Regions from separate parts of the Variovorax sp. YR752 genome, predicted to be linked through region 1. Evidence: predicted binding sites of a transcription regulator. Region 1 holds the regulator's gene; the other holds the start of a gene.
What was found. Region 1 encodes HrcA, which represses chaperone genes, less so after heat shock. Its sites were predicted from a motif close to TTAGCACTCNNNNNNNNNGAGTGCTAA; they were not measured.

Region 1 (3,402 bases):
CTGGCTGGCGCCATGTCGCCCGAGATGAAGCGGCGCTTGAGCTTCGTCAGTTCCAGGCTCGACTGCACCACGTCGACGTAGATCGGGTCGAGCCGCTGGATCGTGGCCAGCGCCATCGCCTGGCCCGGTGCCACGAGCGCGCCTTCGGTCACGCCGGAGCGGCCGATGCGTCCCGCGATGGGCGCGGTGATGCGCGTGAAATCGAGGTTGATGCGCGCCGCCTTCACGGCCGCCTGCGCGGCCTTCACGCCGGCTTGTGCCTGCACCAGCGCGGCCTGCGCTTCTTCGTGCTCCTGCCTGCTCACCGCATTGGCCTTGACCAGTTCGCCGAAGCGATCGGCCTTGCCGCGCAGGCTGGCGATGGTGGCCTGCGACGTGGCCAGCGCGGCTTGCGCCTGCTCATGTGCGGCCTCGAACGGGCCGGGCTCGATCTCGTACAGCACCTGGCCGGCGTGGACCATGCCGCCCTCTTCGAACAGCCGCTTGCGCACGATGCCGTTGACCTGCGGCCGCACCTCGGAGACGCGGTAAGCGGCCGTGCGGCCCGAGAGCTCGGTGTGCACGGCCACATCACTGGCGTGCAGGGCGACCACGCCGACTTCGGGCGGCGCGTCATCGGTGGTGGGGGCCTGCTTGGCGCCGCATGCAGCGAGCGCGAGCAGGGACATCGGAAGCAGAAGCTTGAAAAGCGGGGTCATGGCCATCGGGAATCGCGGTGCGGTACGACGCGCACGGGGGATCGCCCGGCTGGTTACATTTGCACCCAAATGGTGCATTCTGCCTTCGATGTTGCGTTGCAACCTGAAGGAATCCTGTGCTCGCCGTAGGTGAAATCGGCGGCGGCCGTGGGCCGCGCTCGCGCGCCCCTGGCAGCAAAGAAAAAGGCCGCGCAGTGCGGCCTTCATCGGAGTGTCTATAGAGGGGGAATGTGGTGGTAGGCCGTGAGTGGCTTGAACACTCGACCAACGGATTATGAGTCCGCTGCTCTAACCAACTGAGCTAACGGCCCACGCGGGCCCGATTCTATGCGCCGCGCGCGGCCACCTACTTGCGGTAGCTCAGCGCGTTGCTCACCAGCCGCGACGTGATGTCGACGATCTGGATCATGCGGTCGTACGGCATGCGGGTCGGGCCGATCACGCCCAGCGTGCCGACCACCTGGCCGTCGACCTCGTAATTGGCGCTGACGATCGACAGCTCTTCGAAGGGCACGACCTGGCTTTCACCGCCGATGAAGATGCGCACGCCCTCGGCCTTGCTCGACACGTCGAGCAGCCGCATCAGCTGCGCCTTCTCTTCAAAAAGATCGAAGGCGCGCCGCAGCTGCCCCATGTCGCTGGAAAAATCGGTCACCGACAGCAGGTTGCGCTCGCCGGAAATCACGACATCGTCGGCCTTGGCATCGGTGAGCACTTCGGAGCTGACCTGCACCGCCGCCTGCATCAGCGCGGCAATTTCGCCGCGCAGCTTCTCGACCTCGGATTGCAGCCGGTCGCGCACCTGCTCGATCGTCAGGCCTGCGAAGTGCGCGTTGATGTAGTTCGAGGCCTCGACCAGTTGCGACTGCGAGTAGTCGGACTCGGGGAAGATCACGCGGTTTTGCACGTCGCCGTCGGGCGACACGATGATCACCAGCAGCCGCCGCTCCGACAGGCGCAAAAATTCGATCTGCTTGAACACCGAGGCGCGCCGCGGCGCCATCACGACGCCGACGAACTGCGACAGGTTCGACAGCAGGTGGGCGGCGTTGGCGATCACCTTCTGCGGCTGGTCGGCCGCCAGGCTCGGCGTGCTCATCTGCTCGCGCTGCGCGGTCAGCATGGTGTCGACGAAGAGTCGGTAGCCGCGCGTGGTCGGCACGCGTCCGGCCGAGGTGTGGGGGCTTGCAATGAGCCCCAGCGCCTCGAGGTCGGACATGACGTTGCGGATGGTCGCGGGCGAGAGATCCAGCCCCGCCGAACGCGAGAGCGTGCGTGATCCGACGGGTTGCCCATCGGCGATGTAACGCTCGACCAGCGTCTTCAACAGCAACTTGGCACGGTCGTCCAGCATTGCAAGATTTTAGTGTTGTAATTTGTTAGCTATGACCTCTCGCTTTCGTCACGTCGCCCTGATCGGCAAATACCAGGCTTCCGGCGCCCGGGCGCAAGCCGATGCGCGCGACGGCGTGATGGAGGGCATTGGCGCCTTCCTCGAATCGCAGGGTTGCACGGTGTTCGTGGAGCGTTCGTCCTGCGAGGACACCGACGCGCCGCCGCACCCGCGCTACCAGGCGCTGTCAGTCGAAGAAATCGGCCAGCGCTGCGACCTCGGCCTCGTGGTCGGCGGTGACGGCACCATGCTCGGCATCGGCCGGCAGCTCGCGTGCTACGGCATCCCGCTGATCGGCATCAACCGCGGCCGGCTCGGCTTCATCACCGACATCCCGCTGGACAACTACCAGGCCACGCTGATCCCGATGCTGGCCGGCGAATACGAAGAAGACCACCGCAGCCTGATGCACGCGCAGGTGATCCGCGACGAGGCCGTGGTGTTCGACGCGCTCGCGATGAACGACGTGGTGGTCAACCGCGGCGCCACCTCGGGCATGGTCGAGATGCGCGTGTCGGTGGGCCGCCATTTCGTGGCCAACCAGCGCGCCGACGGGCTGATCATCGCGTCGCCCACGGGCTCGACGGCCTATGCGCTGTCGGCCGGCGGGCCGCTGCTGCATCCGGCGGTGCCGGGCTGGGTGATGGTGCCGATCGCGCCGCACACGCTGTCGAACCGCCCCGTGCTGCTGCCCGACGCCGACGAAATCGTGATCGAGCTGGTGAGCGGTCGCGACGCCAGCGCCAATTTCGACATGCAGTCGCTCGCCTCGCTCGCCATCGGCGACCGCGTGGTGGTGCGCCGCTCCGACTTCCGGGTGCGCTTTCTTCATCCGCGCGGCTGGAGCTACTTCGACACGCTGCGGAAAAAACTCCATTGGAACGAAGGGGGCTCCTGAATGAAGGACCATGCCCCCCGCTTGAGGACGAACTGAGATGGCTTTGCGACGCATCGCACTGCGCGACTTCGTGATCGTGCGGTCCCTTGAACTCGATCTGTCGGCCGGCTTCACGGTGCTGACCGGGGAAACCGGCGCCGGCAAGTCCATTCTGATCGACGCGCTGCAACTGGCGCTGGGCAACCGCGCCGACGCCGGCGCCGTGCGCGAAGGCGCCGAGCGGCTCGACGTGAGCGCCGAGTTCGACGCCGACCCGGCCCTGGCCGGCTGGCTCGACGAAGGCGGCTTCGAGGTCGGCGACGGCCTGCTGCTGCGCCGCACGGTCGACCTGCAGGGACGCAGCCGCGGCTGGATCAACGGCAGCCCCGCGACCGCCACGCAACTGCGCGAGCTGGGAGACCGCCTGCTCGACA
Region 2 (3,402 bases), on a different contig from region 1:
AGCGCCACAGCCACATCGCGCGGGCGCTGTACGACATGACGGCCGCGCACGCCGAGCGCGATGCCGTGGCGCACCGGCTGGCCACGCACGCGAGCGACGTCGCGCGCTGCTGGGCGGTGCAGTGGATCACGCTGTCGGACCTGCCGCTCGCCGAGCAGCTCGTCGCCGTGCGCCGTTTCGCCGCCGACCCGCACTTCGGCGTGCGCGAGTTCGCGTGGATGGCGGTGCGCGACAGTGTCATCGGCTCGCTCGACGAAGCGCTGGCGCTGCTGCAGCCCTGGGTAACCGATGCCGACCCGAACGTGCGCCGCTTCGCCAGTGAACTCACGCGCCCGCGCGGTGTGTGGTGCGCGCAGATCGAAGCGCTGAAGGCCGAGCCCTGGCTGGCGCTGCCGCTGCTGGAGCCGCTGCGCGCGGACGGCCATCGCTACGTGCAGAACTCGGTGGCCAACTGGCTCAACGACGCGAGCAAGACGCAGCCCGAATGGGTCGAGACGCTGTGCACGCGCTGGGTGGCCGAGTCGCCCACCGCCGAGACCCGCTACATCGCGAAGCGGGCGTTGCGCACGTTGACCAAATCGATACCCTGACCTGACGCCCCCTGAACGAAAAAAAGCCCGGCACTGCCGGGCTTTTTCGTGGAGGAGGGCGGTCGCAACGCTTACGCGTACTCGGCCAGCGCCTTCTTCATCTTCTTCATCGCCGCCACTTCGATCTGGCGGATGCGTTCGGCGCTCACGCCATACACCGCGGCCAGGTCGTGCAGCGTCATGCCGCCCGAGCCGTCGTCGTTCACCTTGAGCCAGCGCTCTTCGACGATGCGGCGGCTGCGGTCGTCCAGCGCCTCGAGAGCGGTGGCGATGCCGTCGCTCGACAGGCGGTCGCGCTGCTGCGATTCGAGCAAGGCGGTCGGTTCCTGCGTGGCGTCGGCCAGGTAGGCGATCGGGCCGAAGCCTTCGTCGCCGTCATCGGACGGACCCGGATCGAGCAGCACGTCGCCGCCCGACAGGCGGGTTTCCATCTCGAGCACTTCCTCGGGCTTCACGTTCAGGCGCGTGGCCATCTGCGAGACCTCGTCGGGGCTCAGCGTTTCCCGGTGCGTGCCGTTGTCGGCCGCGGCCGAGTCGGCCTTGAAACTCTGCTTCATCGAGCGCAGATTGAAGAACAGCTTGCGCTGGGCCTTGGTCGTCGCGACCTTGACCATGCGCCAGTTCTTCAGGATGTACTCGTGGATCTCGGCCTTGATCCAGTGCATGGCGTAGCTCACCAGCCGCACGCCCTGGTCGGGGTCGAAACGCTTCACGGCCTTCATGAGACCGACGTTGCCTTCCTGGATCAGGTCGCCGTGCGGCAGCCCGTAGCCCAGGTACTGGCGGGAAATGGAGACGACCAGGCGCAGGTGCGACAGGATCAGCGCGCCGGCGGCTTCGAGGTCGTTCTGGTCGCGCAACTTGCGTGCGAAGCCCTGCTCTTCTTCGAGCGTGAGCAGCGGCAGGCGGTTGGCGGCCGAAATGTAGGCATCCAGGTTGCCCAGCGGGGGGACCATCGACCATGGGTTGGCGACGGCCAGCTGGTTGGCAGAGACTCCAGACAGCGTTGTCATCAGGGGAAACTCCTTTGTGGCGGTCATATTAGCACTCGGTTAGAGGGAGTGCTAAGCCAAGGGTTCCCTTGCATTTCTATCGTTGCGATAGCTTTTGTCGCGATTTGCTGGATATTTGTATGCCATTTGGCGTTTTTCAAGTCCGTGCCGCTTGTCCGAGCAGCCAGTCCTGGAACGCCAGGATGCGCGGGTCCCGGGCGCTGCCTTCCGGGTAGACCAGGTGGTAGGCGTAGCCCGCCGCCATGGGCACGCCGAGGTCGAACAGCCGCACCAGCCGGCCCTGGGCGAGGTCGGCGGTGATCATGTCCAGGTCGGCCAGGCCGACCATGCCGCTCTCGGTGACGGCGCGCACCACGTCGCTCGAGTCGGCGAAGCCGATGCAGCGGCTGTCGTCGAAGCCGTCGATGCCTGCGGCGGCCATCCACATCGGCCAGTTCGGCCAGACCATGCCGTCGGTCTTCCAGTCGACGTAGCACAGCGTGTGCTGGCGCAGGTCGCGCGGCGTTGCCAGCGGGGGCCCGCTGGTGAGCAGCTTGGGGCTGCAGACCGGCACGATCACGGTGTCGAACAGGCGCTGCGCGCGCGTGCCCGCGTCGTGCCCCCTGCCGAAACGGATCGCCACGTCGATGTCATCGGCGTCGAAATCCCGCAGGGCATCGGAGATGTCGAAACCCAGTTCCAGCCCCGGGTTCGCGGCCCGGAACTGCGGCAGCCGGGGCAGCAGCCAGTTGGTCGCGAAGCGGGCGCTGGTCGACACGCGCAGCGTCGCCGCCCCGCGCGCCATGCGCCGGGCGCGGCCGGCGGCGCGGCGCAGGGTGTCGAGCGCATCGGCGGTGGCTTCGAACCACACGGCGCCGGCCGGCGTCAGGCGGATGCTGCGGCTGGTGCGCGTGAACAGCAGCACGCCCAGCTGGTCCTCGATCTCCTTGATCTGGTGGCTCACGGCGGCCGGCGTCAGCCCGACTTCTTCGGCGGCTCGCGTGAAGTTCAGGTGCCGCCCGGCAGCCTCGAAGGTGCGCAGGGCGCGGGTGCCGGGGATCAGTTGGGGGTGCATCGATCTTCAAATGATTTTTGATGATTTCTCAAAAACTATTCGTTTCTCAGAGAGAAGTCAACGCGAGATAGTTCGGGAACTTGATGGTCCATCCGCAACGGTCCCCTCCTGGAGCAACGAAACCATGTCCGCCAGCGCCCCTTCTTCTTCCTCTTTCGTCGTGCGGCGCAACGGCCAGCCCGCACCCGCCGAGACCCTGGCGTCGCTGGCCTTCGCCGGCCACGCCCATTTCACGGCCATGCAGGTGCGCGGTGGCCGGGTGCGGGGCCTCGACCTCCATCTGGCACGGCTGCGCTTCGCCTCGCAGACCCTGTTCGGCCAGGCGCTGCCCGACGACGCAGTGCGCGCGCACCTGCGGGCCGCGTTGGCGGCCGGCCCGGCGGACCTGTCGCTGACCGCCACCGTCTACTCCCCGGTCGGCGAGTTCACCGTGGCCGACGCGGTGCCAGAGCTGCTGATCCGCACCGGCCCGCCTTCCAACGGCCCCGCAAGCCCGCTGACCCTGGCCGCGATCGAACACGAGCGCTTCCTGCCGTCGGTGAAGCACGTCGGCGAAGGTGCCAAGACACAGCTGTTGCGCCAGGCCGCCGCGCAGGGCTTCGACGACGCGGCCTTTCTCGACCGGCATGGCCGGCTCGGCGAGGCGTCGATCTGGAACCTGGCTTTCTGGGACGGCAAGGCGGTGGTGTGGCCCGAGGCCGAGATCCTTATCGGCACCACGATGGGCATCGTGCGCCGGCAGCTC

Region 2: a site for HrcA is predicted at 1,632-1,658, ahead of rpoH (RNA polymerase sigma factor RpoH). Genes of this name have one in related genera too.

Annotation. Positions count from the first base shown of each region.
Region 1 covers NZ_CALRZC010000003.1:90,827-94,228, forward strand. Annotated here, with positions in the region: gene AAG801_RS01380 (efflux RND transporter periplasmic adaptor subunit) at 1-668, opposite strand, end outside; tRNA gene AAG801_RS01385 (tRNA-Ile) at 933-1,009, opposite strand; gene hrcA (heat-inducible transcriptional repressor HrcA) at 1,045-2,052, opposite strand; gene AAG801_RS01395 (NAD kinase) at 2,084-2,989, shown strand; partial or broken gene AAG801_RS01400 (AAA family ATPase) at 3,027-3,402, shown strand, end outside.
Region 2 covers NZ_CALRZC010000017.1:34,228-37,629, reverse strand. Annotated here, with positions in the region: gene AAG801_RS06295 (DNA alkylation repair protein) at 1-590, shown strand, start outside; gene rpoH (RNA polymerase sigma factor RpoH) at 662-1,603, opposite strand; gene AAG801_RS06285 (LysR substrate-binding domain-containing protein) at 1,740-2,657, opposite strand; gene AAG801_RS06280 (aminotransferase class IV family protein) at 2,782-3,402, shown strand, end outside.